3 regions of the Variovorax sp. 10L426 genome follow, and region 2 is predicted to be linked to each of the others. Evidence: predicted binding sites of a transcription regulator. Region 2 holds the regulator's gene; each other region holds the start of a gene.
What was found. Region 2 encodes LexA, which represses DNA repair genes until DNA is damaged. Its sites were predicted from a motif close to ACTGTATNNNNATACAGT; they were not measured.

Region 1: a site for LexA is predicted at 1,837-1,854, ahead of imuA (translesion DNA synthesis-associated protein ImuA). Genes of this name have one in related genera too.
Region 3: a site for LexA is predicted at 2,872-2,889, ahead of recA (recombinase RecA). Genes of this name have one in related genera too.

The regions. Positions count from the first base shown of each region.
Region 1 covers NZ_JBFTJF010000003.1:43,643-48,368, reverse strand. The annotation lists gene AC1DHL_RS04865 (Y-family DNA polymerase) at 1-1,057, opposite strand, end outside; gene imuA (translesion DNA synthesis-associated protein ImuA) at 1,029-1,820, opposite strand; gene AC1DHL_RS04855 (isocitrate lyase/PEP mutase family protein) at 1,927-2,778, shown strand; gene AC1DHL_RS04850 (aldo/keto reductase) at 2,849-3,727, shown strand; gene AC1DHL_RS04845 (hypothetical protein) at 3,809-4,042, shown strand; gene AC1DHL_RS04840 (hypothetical protein) at 4,053-4,726, shown strand, end outside.
Region 2 covers NZ_JBFTJF010000003.1:363,629-368,354, forward strand. The annotation lists gene AC1DHL_RS06325 (D-2-hydroxyacid dehydrogenase family protein) at 1-904, opposite strand, end outside; gene AC1DHL_RS06330 (hypothetical protein) at 1,050-1,394, opposite strand; gene lexA (transcriptional repressor LexA) at 1,545-2,219, opposite strand; gene AC1DHL_RS06340 (asparaginase) at 2,292-3,284, shown strand; gene adk (adenylate kinase) at 3,285-3,941, opposite strand; gene kdsB (3-deoxy-manno-octulosonate cytidylyltransferase) at 4,051-4,726, opposite strand, start outside.
Region 3 covers NZ_JBFTJF010000010.1:161,797-166,522, reverse strand. The annotation lists gene AC1DHL_RS16440 (sporulation protein) at 1-102, shown strand, start outside; gene AC1DHL_RS16435 (sensor histidine kinase N-terminal domain-containing protein) at 99-1,562, opposite strand; gene AC1DHL_RS16430 (response regulator) at 1,594-2,268, opposite strand; gene AC1DHL_RS16425 (MarR family winged helix-turn-helix transcriptional regulator) at 2,320-2,805, opposite strand; gene recA (recombinase RecA) at 2,951-4,036, shown strand; gene recX (recombination regulator RecX) at 4,103-4,552, shown strand; gene argC (N-acetyl-gamma-glutamyl-phosphate reductase) at 4,625-4,726, opposite strand, start outside.

The sequences.
Region 1 (4,726 bases), 320 kb from region 2:
GGGCGCGACCCCTGTGCAAGGCGGGCTGCCAGGCCTGCATGCGCTCCGGCCGGTGATCGGCCTGCGCCGTGGGAACGAGCACTTGCTGCGGACCGAGCCGTGCGCTGAGCCGCTCGACCATTTCATGGAGCTTGTCGCCCTTGCGGTTGTCCTCCGGCAGGAAGCTCGTGCTGGCGCCGGCCCACGGATCGGTTTCGAGCGAGCGCAGCCGCAGCCAGCTCGCGGGCGCTGCCAAGGTGGTGAGCGCGAGTTTCTCGGCCAGCAGCCGGCGCAGGTGCGCCATGTCCTGCGTGGGCTCGGCAGTGCGCACGGTGATGTGCTGGTGCGGCGGCAGGTTCACGCCGTTGAAGCGCTTGAGGTCGAGCGTCCATTGCAGTTCGAGCGCACGTGCGCCGCGCTGGCGTGCGCGCAGCCAGATCTGCAGCGCCGCGAGCAGGCGGTTGGCCGACCACATGAGTTCGTTGGCGCCCTCGGCCAGCGCGGGCAGTTCGAGCTTCTGCTCGAACACATCGGGCAGGCTGAGCCACGCATGGGTTTCGGGGCGCAAGCCCCAGGCCATGTCGAGCGCCTCGCGCAGCCCGGCGCCAAAGCGCCGCGACAGGCCGCCGCGCGGCAAGGCGGCCACATCGCCCCAGGTGCGGCAACCGAGCCGCGCGAGCAGTTCAAGGTGATCACGCGCGGCGCTCAGTGTGTCGAGCGGCAGGCCGGCGGGCATGTCGTCGGGGCGATGCTCACCGCGCACAAAGAGGCGCAGCCGCGCCAGCGCCTCCAGGCTGGTCGCGCCCTGCGCGCCTTTCAGGGCCGCATCGGGCGCGGGGTTGGCGTTGGATATCTGGCGCATCAAGCCCAGCCGACCGCCCCACAGTCTTTCGCAGGCGGAGACTTCGAGCATCAGCGCTTCGTCCTGCCAAGCCACGTGCGGCGTGAATTGCAGCGCCCACCAGCCCAGGGCTTCGGTGGGCGGCAGGGGGCCATTTGCGCGACCCGCACCCCCTGCAGCCGGCGCAGCCCAGCCCAGAGGTGGGCTTTCACACCACTGCAAGGCGATCCAGTGCATGGCGTCCTTCCTTCCACGCATCGATGCGCACCACGGTGGCCGCATCGCCCGCCGGCGCCGTGCCCTGCTGCTGCAGGCGAATCTTGCGGCGCAGCCGGGCGGCGGCGAGCAAGGCGCTCATGCGCTCGCTGCGCGCCGGCAGCACCACCGGCGTCGCGAGCGGCGGACCGCGGCGCTTGAGGATGTGGAGTTCGATCTGCGCCGCATCGGCCGCGCTGCGCACGATGTGCAGCCGCAGCCGTGCCGGAGAAGCCGCATGCGCCACCGCCTCGGGCCGGCAGACGAAAAGCAGCGCATCATGCTGCGCCGCCGCCAGTTGAAGCCGCCGCAATTCGCCGACCCGGGCCTGCGGCAGCCAGGCCAGCACGGCGCCGACATCGGCGCAGCGCAGCGCCTGCTCGCAGGCCCACAGTCGGGCGGCCGCGGCGTCGCTTCGGACCCACATCAGCGCTTCGGGCCGCAGGCCGTGCGCGGCGAGCGAGGCGCCGAAGGGCTCGCAGGGCGCGCCGATCAGCACCACCGGGCCGTCCCGCGCTTCCGCTGCCTGCACCAGGCCGGGCAGCACCAACTGCCAGACAGGGTCTTCGGGCGCGGCCTGCAGCAGTTCCGTCATGGCGCCGACCGGCCAGCCGCCCCCCGGCAGCTGCGCGTCAAGCGCAGCGTGGCCGGTGCCGATGACCTGTGCGTCGGCGCTGCCGAGCTCGTCGGCATGCCAGACGCCGCGACCGGCAGCAAAGGAAGAATCGAGGAAAGGGAGGCCCATGATGAAAATGTGAATGACTGTATTTTCATACAGTATTTTCTACCCTGCAACTGGACGGCCCAAAGAGAAAAGAAGGAAACTGGCAAGCCAACAAGGAGATTTCCTGATGACTTCATCCCCCACACAGATGACGCAGGTCTCGCAGGCCGACAAGGCCCGGACCTTCCGCGCCCTCCACGAATCCAGCGAGGGATTCATCATTCCGAACCCCTGGGACGTCGGCACGGCGCACCTGCTCGCCCGGATGGGATTCAAGGCACTGGCCACCACGAGCGCCGGCCTGGCCTTCTCGCTCGGCCGGCCTGACAACGCGATCTCGCGCGACGATGTGCTCGCGCATCTCCGAAGTCTCTCGACCATCGACCTGCCCGTGAGCGCCGACCTGGAAAACGGCTTCGGCGACGATCCCAAGGAAGTCGCGCAGACCATTCGGCTCGCGGCCGAGGCCGGCATCGTCGGTGGATCGATCGAGGACGCCACCAACCGCGCCGACGATCCCATCTACGGCCGCGAGCTTGCGGTGGAGCGCATCCGCGCCGCCGTGGAAGCGGCCCGCGCGCAGCCCTTTCCCTTCACGCTGACCGCGCGCGCCGAAAACCATCTCCACGGCCGCAACGACCTCGCCGACACCATCGCGCGCCTGCAGGCCTACCAGGAAGCCGGCGCCGATGTGCTCTATGCGCCCGGCCTCGTGACCCGCGAAGACATCTCGACGGTGCTGCGCGAAATCGACCGCCCCCTGAACGTGCTGATGGGCCTCGGTGCCGTCACCCTCGACGCGAAGACGCTGTTCGGGCTCGGCGTGCGCCGCATCAGCGTCGGCGGTTCGCTGGCCCGCGCCGCAATGGGCGCTTTCCTGCGCGCCGCCAACGAGATGCGCGAGCACGGCACCTTCACCTATGCCAGCACGGCCGTGAGCCATCGCGAGATCAACGCGATGTTCGCCCGCGAACCCTGAGCCAGGCATTGAACGTGCGATGACGGACGGCGGCTTCCTCCTCACGCGCACCCAGTTGCTGCGGCTGGGCATGGCGCTGTGCGCCGGCGTCGCGCTCCCTTCCCTCGCACAGCAAGGCAGACCGAAGATGAACACCCGTCCCATTCCCTCCACGCAGGAAGCCTTGCCGGTGGTCGGCTGCGGCACCTGGATCGGCTTCGACCAACGCCCCGGCACCGTCGAATACCAGCGGCTTCCGGGCGTGCTCGATGCCCTGTTCGCCGCCGGCGGCACGGTGATCGACAGTTCGCCGATGTATGGCCGCTCCGAAGAAACCACCGGTGAGTTGCTCGCCGCATCGAAGCAGCACGACAAGGCCTTTCTCGCCACCAAGGTCTGGACCTCGGGCCGCGAGGCCGGCATCACGCAGATGGAGCAATCGTTCACGCGACTGCGCACCGAGCGCATCGACCTGATGCAGGTCCACAACCTCGTCGACTGGAAAACGCACCTCGCAACCCTTCGCGGCTGGAAGGACAAGGGCCGCGTGCGCTACATCGGCATCACGCACTACACCGAATCGGCGTATGGCGAAGTCGAAGCCGTGCTTCGCGCGCAGAAGCTCGACTTTTTGCAGATCAACTATTCGCTCGATGCGCGCGCGGCCGAGCAGCGCTTGCTGCCGCTTGCGAGCGAACGCGGGGTAGCCGTGATCGTCAACCTGCCCTTCGGCGGCGGTGGGCTGCTGCGCAGGCTGCGTGACAAACCGCTGCCGGGCTGGGCGGCCGACATCGCCTGCACGAGTTGGGCGCAGGTGCTGATCAAGTTCGTGCTGAGCCATCCGGCCGTGACCTGCACCATTCCCGGCACGAGCCGGGCCGAGCACATGGCGGAAAACGCGGCGGCCGGCGCGGGGACGTTGCCGGATGCCGCGTTCTGGCGGAAGAACTCGGCGTCGCTGCCTGGCTAGGCCAGTCCGAGCCTTGATCCACGGCGGGCCACCACAAACTCGTGGAGAGATTAATAACGGTTCTGCCGAACCTATAATGAATTGAAGAAAGTCACCAACTACCCGGAGTGGATCATGTCGGTTGCTGCCCGCACCCTCGCAGCTGCCCCTTCTCCCCAGAAGCGTCAGGCTCCAACCCCTGTTGTTCAGTACAACATTTCTGACAAGGGCGTCGCGTCGATTGACGCGAACGTAGCGCTGCAGAACGCGATCGTTCAAAAGCAGTTGACCGCAGTTGCCCGTCTGCGGGAGGCCGCCGCCCGCGCCGCCAAATAATCGGCCCGGCTTGGACCCGACAATCGCCCTCCTGCTGCCGCTCATCGGCGGGCATCAGTTCATCGTCGGCTATACGGCGCTCAAGTACAAGGTTGCTCGTGAAGACGGGCACAGGCTGTACTTTCGTGTTGCATATCATGGTGTGTGCCTGTTCGTCATCTCGCTGTTGATCTTCGCAGGCATCTACTGGGCCCTGAATCAATATGCATGGTTTCCTGCGGTCGAAGCGACGCTTATCGGCATCGCCAAGCCATTGCTCAAGTCACCAGAAAACATACCCCCGCAACTTGGCTTCTTTATCGTATGCCTGATCTCTGTGGCCCTGGGTCGAATCGGCCCGATGGTGCTCAACAAGCTCAACAAGAGCCGCATCGATCAGGCCCTGTGGAAGGCAGCGGAGGAAAATGAGCTTGAAGAACTGCTGCTTGAGGCGTTGGGCCAACTGAGGACCGTATCCATCACGTTGTCTTCGAACAAGGTTTATGTCGGCCTGATTCTCACCACGCCCGAGCCGAAGACTGAGCGACGCGTCATTGCGCTGCTACCGTATATGAGCGGCTACCGCACCGAGACTGGCATGGTCATTTTCACGACCTACTATGACCAGTTCTATAAGGAAGATGACCCCGAAAGCGACGCAGAGAAGTTTCGGCTCGTACTACCTGTCGACAAGATGCTCTCGGT
Region 2 (4,726 bases):
TGTCTTGCTCGACATAGCCGATGTGCGGGGTGCAGATGCAGTTTTCGAGCCGGAGCAGGGCGTGGCCTTGCAGCGGTGGTTCGCTCTCGAAGACGTCGATGGCGGCCAAACCGGGCCGACCACGATTGAGGGCGGCAAGGAGGGCGTCCTGCTCCACAAGTTCTGCGCGCGAGGTGTTCACGAACAAGGCTGTCGGCTTCATGCGCGAGAGGTCTTCGAGCGTCACGAGGCCGCGGGTCTCTTCCGTCAGCCTCAGGTGGACCGACAACACATCGGCTGCGGCGAAGAAGGTCTCACGGTCCGGCGCCACCTGGAAACCATCGGACCGTGCCTTCGCGCAGCTTTGCTCGCGGCCCCAGATCACCACCTGCATGCCAAAGGCCTGGCCATAGCGCGCGACCAGTTGCCCGATGCGGCCGTATCCCCAGATACAGAGGGTCTTGCCCTTGAGCACCGAGCCCAGCCCGAAATTCGACGGCATCGACGCCGACTTGAGGCCCGACTGCTGCCAGGCGCCATGCTTCAGGTTGCTGATGTATTGAGGCAACCGGCGCATGGCGGCCATGATCAGCGCCCACGTCAGTTCGGCTGGCGCCAGTGGCGAGCCTGTGCCTTCGGCCACGGCGATGCCAAACTCCGAACAGGCGTTCACGTCGATGTGACTCCCGGCCCGGCCCGTCTGGGAAATGAGCCTGAGCTTGGGCAGCTTTTCGATCAGCTGCCTGGAAATCTGGGTGCGCTCGCGGATCAACACGATCACTTCGGCGTCCTTGAGGCGCACCGAGAGCTGACCAATGCCCTTGACCGTGTTGGTGTAGACCTTGGCAGCATAGGCGTCGAGCTTGGCAGCGCACTGCAGCTTGCGCACCGCGTCCTGGTAGTCGTCGAGGATCACAATGTTCATGGCGTGCCATTGTGCCTCGCACCACAGGCATGCTGTGTCGGCGCGTTGCTCAGCCTTCGCTCATCTCGAACAATTTTGCGGCGCTACCGGGGGGCCGTCGTCGCCGTGGGTCGAGACGAGCGCCTCGGACCACGGTCTTGCGCTTTCAATGCAAGTGGGCGCGATGAGCCGACGCATCGGCCGCTTCAAGTGCAACCAGCCTGTCGAGCTCGGCGCATACGTCGGCCATGCGACCTGAAATCACGACGCGGCTCGGATGCCGACCGGGTTGCTGAGCATCGACCATGCGCACGACACGCAGCGGCCGCGCGGCGGCAGGCGCATCGGCCCGGGTTGCCGGGCTCTGGCGCGACCCGCAACTCGGGCGAACACCCACATACCGCAGGCCCGACGTGCTGATGTGGCCTGAACGGCGTGATGGCATCCACCGGTTGGCCAATGTCTGCAAAGGCGTGATCAGGTCGACGATGCTAAGAAGAGCGATTCCCATGTGAACTCCAGAAAGGTCAGAGATTGAACACAGGCAGGATTGCTTTCATCGGCCTCGACAGGGTGATGGCTCTATGCCATACGCCCGCCACCTGTCGCGGCCGTCAATGAGGCGAAAGCGGTTGCAACCGTGTTCGCTTGCCAGAGTGGGCTACATCAGCATCGTGTTGCGGATCAGCCCGACGGCGAGGCCTTCGATTTCGAAGGGCTCGCCGGGCTGGACGATGATGGTCGGGTAGTCGGGGTTTTCGGCGTGAAGCTCGATGACCTGTTTGTTGCGCTTGAGCCGCTTGACCGTGACCTCATCGCCCAGGCGGGCGACCACGATCTGGCCATTGCGGGCCTCCTTGGTGGCCTGGACCGCGAGCAGGTCGCCATCCATGATGCCGGCGTCGCGCATGGACATGCCTCGCACCTTGAGCAGGTAGTCGGGCTGGCGCTGGAACAGCGTGTTTTCGACGTAGTAGGTTTGATCGACGTGTTCCTGCGCCAGGATCGGCGAACCGGCTGCCACGCGGCCGATCAGCGGGAGAGCGAGTTGCGCCATGCCGGGCAGGGACAGTGAAAACTGATTGTTTCGAGATTCATTGAGCGCGCGCAACGCATCGCCCTTGAGGCGAATACCACGCGAAGTGCCGCTCACGAGCTCGATCACGCCCTTGCGCGCCAGCGCCTGGAGGTGCTCTTCCGCGGCATTGGCAGACTTGAAGCCCAGCTCTGTGGCGATCTCGGCACGCGTGGGTGGCGCTCCGGTGCGCGCGATGGCGCTTTGGATCAAGTCCAGAATCTGCTGCTGACGGGCGGTAAGCTTGACTGCAAACTGCATGGTGGCTCCTCAGGGAACTGGCTGAATATCCAGTACCTGTATTTTTAACCAGTTTTCGGTGGTTGGCAAGCAATGGACGAAATCAATCAAGGCGACAAGCGCAAGGTCATCGTGCTTGGCACGGGCGGGACGATTGCAGGCCGTGCCAAGTCCTCTGATGACAACATTGGCTACACCGCCGGCCAGGTCGGCGTGGAGGAATTGCTGGGCGGCATCGATGCGCCGCCTGGTGTCGTCCTGTTGGCGGAGCAGGTCGCCCAGGTCGACAGCAAGGACATGACCTTCGCCATCTGGCAGAAGCTGGCACTGCGGTGCGCGCACTGGCTGGCTCAGCCCGACGTGGCGGGTCTCGTCATCACGCACGGGACCGATACGCTGGAAGAGACGGCGTTCTTTCTTCATTCGGTTCTGGCACCCTCGAAGCCAGTGGTGCTCACGTGTGCGATGCGTCCCGCCACGGCGCTGGCGCCCGATGGGCCACAGAACGTGCGGGATGCCATCGTCGTTGCCGCGACACCGGGCGCGAGCGGCGTCGTGGTCGTGTGCGCGGGGACGTTGCACAGTGCGCTCGATGTTCAGAAGGTGCATACCTACAGGCTGGACGCCTTCGACTCCGGCGATGCCGGACCGCTGGGTTACGTCGAGGAGGGAAGCGTCAGGATCGTGAGGTGCTGGCCGTCTGCCGTGCCCGATGCGCAGCATGTTTTCGATCGTGTAGCCGTCATCAGCGAATGGCCACGCGTCGAGATTCTCTTGAGTCACGCCGAGGCGCGCGGCAGCATTGTCGATGCGCTGCTGCGGGAGCGCGAAGCGGGCTCCGCTGAGCCGCTGCAAGGTCTTGTGTTGGCCGCGACGGGAAACGGAACCTTGCATCACGCGCTGGAGGCCGCGGCGTTGCGGGCTCAGGCGGCAGGGGTGGCTGTGGTTCGTGCGACGCGTTGTTCCCAAGGTCGCATCTTGCCGAGGCAGAGTGAGCTTCTTCGGGATGCGGGCGCGCTGACGCCGGTCAAGGCGCGCATCGAACTCATGCTGGAACTGCTGGCCGGTCGGCCAGCAGACCGATGATCAGCTGGTCAATGCGGCAAGCGCGCGTAGAGTGATGTCGTCAACCGTTCCGACGCCGCTGATCGAACGGTACTTGGGCGCAGCGGCCGGTTCGGCCTTGGACCACTGGGAGTAGTAGTCGACCAGCGGCCGCGTCTGCTGGCTGTAAACCTCGAGTCGCTTGCGAACGGTCTCTTCCTTATCGTCTTCGCGCTGGATCAGGTCTTCGCCCGTCAGGTCGTCTTTGCCTTCGACCTTCGGCGGATTGAACTTCACGTGATAGGTGCGCCCGGACGCCGGATGTGAACGACGACCGCTCATGCGTTCGACGATGTCGGAGAAGGGGACGTCGATTTCAAGCACGTAGTCGAGCTTGACGCCGGCCGAACGCATCGCCTCGGCCTGGGGGATGGTGCGCGGAAAGCCGTCGAACAGGAATCCCTGCGTGCAATCCGGCTGCGCGATGCGTTCCTTGACGAGGTTGATGATCAGGTCATCGCTCACCAAGGCGCCCGATGCCATGATCGACTGCGCTTGCAGGCCGAGCGGCGTACCGGCCTTGACAGCGGCGCGCAACATGTCGCCGGTCGAGATTTGGGGGATTCCGTACCTCTGGCAAATGAAGGCCGCTTGCGTGCCTTTGCCCGCCCCGGGGGCGCCCAACAATATCAGTCTCATGGTGTCCTCGGAAGGTTCTTTGAATTTGTGTCGCGCCATGCGGCCCTCAAGGGAATTCGCAGGCGGAGATGGCGTCGAGGATAGCACGCGCTACCCGACCGCCCCGAAGTCAGTCGGCGGCGAGAAGGGCGCGAACGCGCGCCAGATCTTCCGGCGTATCGATCCCCGGACCCGGGGCATCCGAGGTGATGTGGACCGCGATCCTGTAGCCATGCCAAAGGGCTCGAAGCTGTTCGAGCGCTTCGGTGGCTTCGACAGGCGCCGGCGGAAGACCGGGAAACTGCCGGACGAAGCTGGCGCGATAGCCGTAGATTCCGATGTGCCGCAGCGCAGGCGGAGCGGTCGGCAGCGCCTTCGGGCCATGGGCCGCGAAGCCGTCGCGCCACCAGGGGATCGGCGCACGGCTGAAGTAGAGCGCGTATCCCTTGGCATCGAGAACCGTCTTGACGACGTTGGGATTGGCGAATTCTTCAGGTGAATCGATGGCATGTGCCGCGGTGCTCATGGCCGCGTCGGGATGATCTGCCAAGGCTTGCGCGACTGCGTCGATCAAGGCCGGCTCGATCAATGGTTCGTCGCCTTGTACGTTCACGACGATGGCGTCGTCTGCAAGGCCGAGTTGCGTGCAGGCCTCGGAGAGGCGATCACTTCCGCTGGCGTGATCGGTGCGAGTCAGGAGCGCCTGCACCCCGTGCGCCTCGCATGCGGCAATGATGCGGGGATCGTCTCCCGCCACCACGACACGCTCGGCCCCCGATGCCGCCGCACGCTGGGCGACGCGCACG
Region 3 (4,726 bases), on a different contig from region 2:
AAGCCCGCTCGCTTCGACGAGCGGGAACCTCAGCGTCTGCAGCAGCAGGTGCGGCCGCAGATGCTCGAAATTCGCAAGAACGGGTCTGGAGGCGGCATCTAGCGAGGCCTGACGGCGTGGCGTTCGCTTTCGTTGCCGTCGAAGCGCAAGCTGACGAGCGTGCCGGGCGGATGCTGGCCCGGATGGGCGTCTTCCAGCCGCACCGTCGCGAAGTGCTGCCGCGCGATCTCCCGCACGATCGGCAGGCCGAGGCCCGAGCCGTCCGCCTCGTTGCCGAGGACGCGGTAGAAGGGCTCGAACACCAGCTCGCGCTCGCTCTCGGGAATGCCGGGGCCGTTGTCCTCGACCTGCAGCACGACGATGCGGCCGAAGGGATCTGCCAACACCCGCGCGGTGATCACTCCCGGGCGTTCGGGCGTCGAAGGCGTGTAGTTGATCGCGTTGTCGAGCAGGTTGCGCACCAACTCCTTGAGCAGCGTCGGATTGCCATCGAGCACGACCCCCGGTGCACCTGCCTCGGCGCCTTCGTAGCCGAGGTCGATACGTTTGTCGATCGCACGCGGTACGGCCTCGCGTACGACCTCGATGGTGAGCCGCGCGAGATCGCACGGTTGCCGGCCGATGTTGGCGCCGCTGCTTTCCGCGCGGGCGAGCGACAGGAGCTGGTTCACCGTGTGGGTCGCACGCACGCTCGCGCGGCCGATCTGCTTGAGCGACTGCTTGAGCTCATCCGCGTTGGCGCCCTCGCGCTGCGCCAGGTCGGCCTGCATGCGCAGCCCGGCGAGCGGCGTCTTGAGCTGATGCGCCGCATCGGCCAGGAAGCGCTTCTGCGTGCCGATCGAGTCGTTGAGCTTGCTCAGCAGATCGTTGACCGACAGCACCAGCGGCACCACTTCGAGCGGCACGGAGGATTCGTCCAGTGGACTCAGGTCGCCCGGCCGGCGCTCGCGAATGCGCGCCTCCACCACCGACAGCGGCTTGATGCCGCGCACCAGCGCGAGCCAGATCAGCAGCACCGCCAGCGGCAGGATCGCAAACTGCGGCAGCAACACGCCCTTGATGATTTCCGTGGCGAGAATCGATTGCTTCTCGCGTGTCTCGGCCACCTGCAGCAGCGCCATCGGCGCGTCGGGCGTGCTGCCGGCTATCCAAAGGGAGGCCACCCGCACCGGCTGCCCATGGATCTCGCTGCTGCTCAGGTAGACCACGCCCGGCGACGGCGGATCGTCCGTGCCGGGAAACGGCACGTCCCGCTCGCCGCTGAGCAGCGTGCCGTGTCCGTCGAGCAACTGGTAGTACACGCGGTCCACGTCGTCGCCGCTCAGGATCTCGCGCGCCGGCTGCGGCAGGACGAACTGGACCCGGTCATGCTCGACCTCGACCAGTCGTGCGAGCGTCTGGATATTGGATTCGAGGGCGCGGTCGAACGGCGCGTTGGCAATGCCCTGTGCCACCAACCACGTGACCCCGATGCTGACCGGCACCAGGAGCAGGAGCGGCGTCAGCATCCAGTCGAGGATCTCGCCGAAAAGAGAGCGCTGCGCGCGCTGAAAAAGTTTCACCCGGCTTGCCCAGGCTACGCGCGTTGGCGCATCAGGAGGGAATCTTTTCGAGGCAGTAGCCGAGGCCGCGCACCGTGGCGATGCGAACCGGGCCTTTCTCGATCTTCTTGCGCAGGCGGTGGATATAGACCTCGATGGCGTTGAGGCTGACTTCCTCGCCCCACTCGCACAGGCGTTCAACCAACTGGTCCTTGCTCACCAGGCGGCCTGCACGTTGCAGCAGCACTTCGAGCAGGCCGAGTTCGCGTGCCGAGAGTTCGATCATCTTGCCGTCGATGGTCGCGACACGGCCGGCCTGGTCGTAGACCAGCGGGCCGTGCCTGATGGCGTTGCTGGTGCCGCCCATGCCGCGCCGCGTGAGCGCGCGCACCCTCGCCTCCAGTTCCTGCAACGAAAAAGGCTTGGCCATGTAGTCGTCCGCGCCGTAATCGAGGCCCTTGACCCGTTCCTCGACGCTGTCGGCCGCGGTCAGCACCAGCACCGGCAGTTGCGAGCCGCGGGCGCGCAGTCGCTTGAGGATCTCGAGGCCATGCATGTTGGGCAGGCCGAGATCGAGAATGAGCAGATCGAACTCGCTGTTCGTCATCAGTGCGGCGTCGGCCTGGGACCCCGTTGCCACGTGGTCGACCGCCGAGCCGGAGGTGCGCAGGCTTCGCAGCAGCGCGTCGGCCAGCACTTGGTCATCTTCCGCAATCAGTATTCGCATCCCGTGCCTCCAGACATCGCGGCTTGCACAGGCCGCCGCCCTTCCGGAATTCTAGGACGCGGCATAGGCTTCGAGTCCGATGGTTACCACGGTGGCGACGTCATCGCCGACGCTCGCGCGGAACTCGGCTTCGGCCTGGGCCACCGCGTTTCGGAAGGCTTCCAGCCACGCCAGTCCATCGGTGGTGAACATCACGCGGCGCGCGCGCGCATCGAGCGGATCGGGGCCGCGCGTCACCAGGCCCCAAGCCTCGCACTGGTCGACCAGCGTGCCCATGGCCTGCTTGGTCATTCCTGCGCGTTCAGCCAGGTCCGTGAGGCGCGAGCCTTCGCGCGACAGATGCCGCGTGATGTGGATGTGGGCTGCGCTCACCTGCGCGCGTGCCGCGAGGTTGGAAAGCGCCAGTGGCACCTCGGCGTCGTGGGCCATCAACGCCAGCACGCGTTCGTCGAAGCGGCGCATGGCGTGACCCAGCAACCGGCCCAGATGGGTTTGCCGCCAGGCGTCATGGTCGATTGAGAATGCCGCGTCAGTCATCGTCGATCGATAGTAAAGCAAACTGACCAAAAAACAGACCATCGCCCATTCATCAGCCCCTACACTACTGTTCAAGCATCCAGCCTGTGGTTAAAAGCAGATGGATGAATCCAATACAACCCATTGATATTCAAGGAGTTTTCACATGGACGCAGTCGTCAAGGGCACAAGCATCTCGGTCGCCAGCAGCGAAAAGGCCAAGGCCCTGCAGGCCGCCCTGGCCCAGATCGAAAAGCAGTTCGGCAAGGGCGCGATCATGCGTCTGGGGGAGGGCGAAGCGCTCGAAGACATCCAGGTGGTCTCTACCGGCTCGCTGGGTCTCGACATCGCGCTTGGCGTCGGCGGCCTGCCGCGCGGCCGCGTGATCGAGATCTACGGTCCGGAATCCTCGGGCAAGACCACGCTCACCCTCCAGGTCATCGCCGAAATGCAGCGCCAGGCCGGCACCTGCGCCTTCGTCGATGCCGAACACGCACTCGACGTGCAATACGCCCAGAAGCTCGGCGTGAACCTGTCCGACCTGCTCATCAGTCAGCCCGACACCGGCGAGCAGGCGCTCGAGATCGTCGATTCGCTGGTTCGCTCGGGCGCGGTCGACCTGATCGTGGTCGACTCGGTCGCCGCGCTCACGCCCAAGGCCGAAATCGAAGGTGAAATGGGCGACTCGCTCCCCGGCCTTCAAGCACGCCTCATGAGCCAGGCGCTGCGCAAGCTCACGGCCACCATCAAGAAGACCAACTGCATGGTCATCTTCATCAACCAGATCCGCATGAAGATCGGCGTGATGTTCGGCTCGCCCGAAACCACCACCGGCGGCAATGCGCTGAAGTTCTACGCCTCCGTGCGCCTGGACATCCGTCGCATCGGCACCATCAAGAAGGGCGACGAGGCGATCGGCAACGAGACCAAGGTCAAGGTGGTCAAGAACAAGGTGTCGCCGCCCTTCAAGACTGCGGAGTTCGACATCCTCTTCGGCGAAGGCATCAGTCGGGAGGGCGAGATCATCGACATGGGCGTGACCGCCAAGATCGTCGACAAGTCGGGCGCCTGGTACGCCTACAACGGCGAGAAGATCGGGCAGGGCCGCGATAACGCGCGTGAGTTCCTGCGCGAGAACCGCGAGCTGTCGCGCGAAATCGAGAACAAGGTGCGCGAATCGCTGGGCATCCCGCTGCTGCTGACCGAGGCGGCGGACGCACCGGCCGAGAAGGCCGAGAAAGCCGGGAAGTAAGGCTTCCTGCAGAAGCACCCGCCGACGCGGCGGGCGCGGTTTTGACACGCAGCGATCATTCATGTCATGGCCTTTGCCGCACCATCCCTCAAGGGCCGCGCGCTTCGCCTGCTGAGCCAGCGCGAACACTCACGCGCGGAGCTTGAACGCAAGCTCGCGAAATACGAGGAACAACCCGGCGAGCTGTCGCGCGCGCTGGACGAACTGACCGCCAAGGATTTCATCAGCGAGGCGAGGGTGGTGCAGTCGGTGCTGCATCAGCGCGCAGCGCGGCATGGCGCGGCGCGTGTGCGCCAGGAACTGCTTCACAAAGGCATCGCGCCCGAGGCTGTCGCTGAAGCAGTCGCAAGCCTGCAAGGCAGCGAACTGGACCGGGCTCGTGAAGTGTGGCGCCGCCGCTTCGATGCCCTTCCGCAGGATGGGACGGAGCGAGCGAAGCAGACGCGATTCCTGCTGGCGCGCGGATTCAACGGCGCCGTGGTCTCCAAGGTACTACGCTACGACCCCGATGAATAACACCGGCCCGCTGGTGTTGCCCCCGGTAGGGGGTGGGCGCCCGACACGAAGTGCGGGCAACCTGGGGGCGAGCTAGATCCCCAGCATCAGCTTCATGTTCTGGACGGCCGCGCCGCTCGCACCCTTGCCCAGGTTGTCGAGTCGGGCGATCACGACGGCGTGCCGATGGTCTTC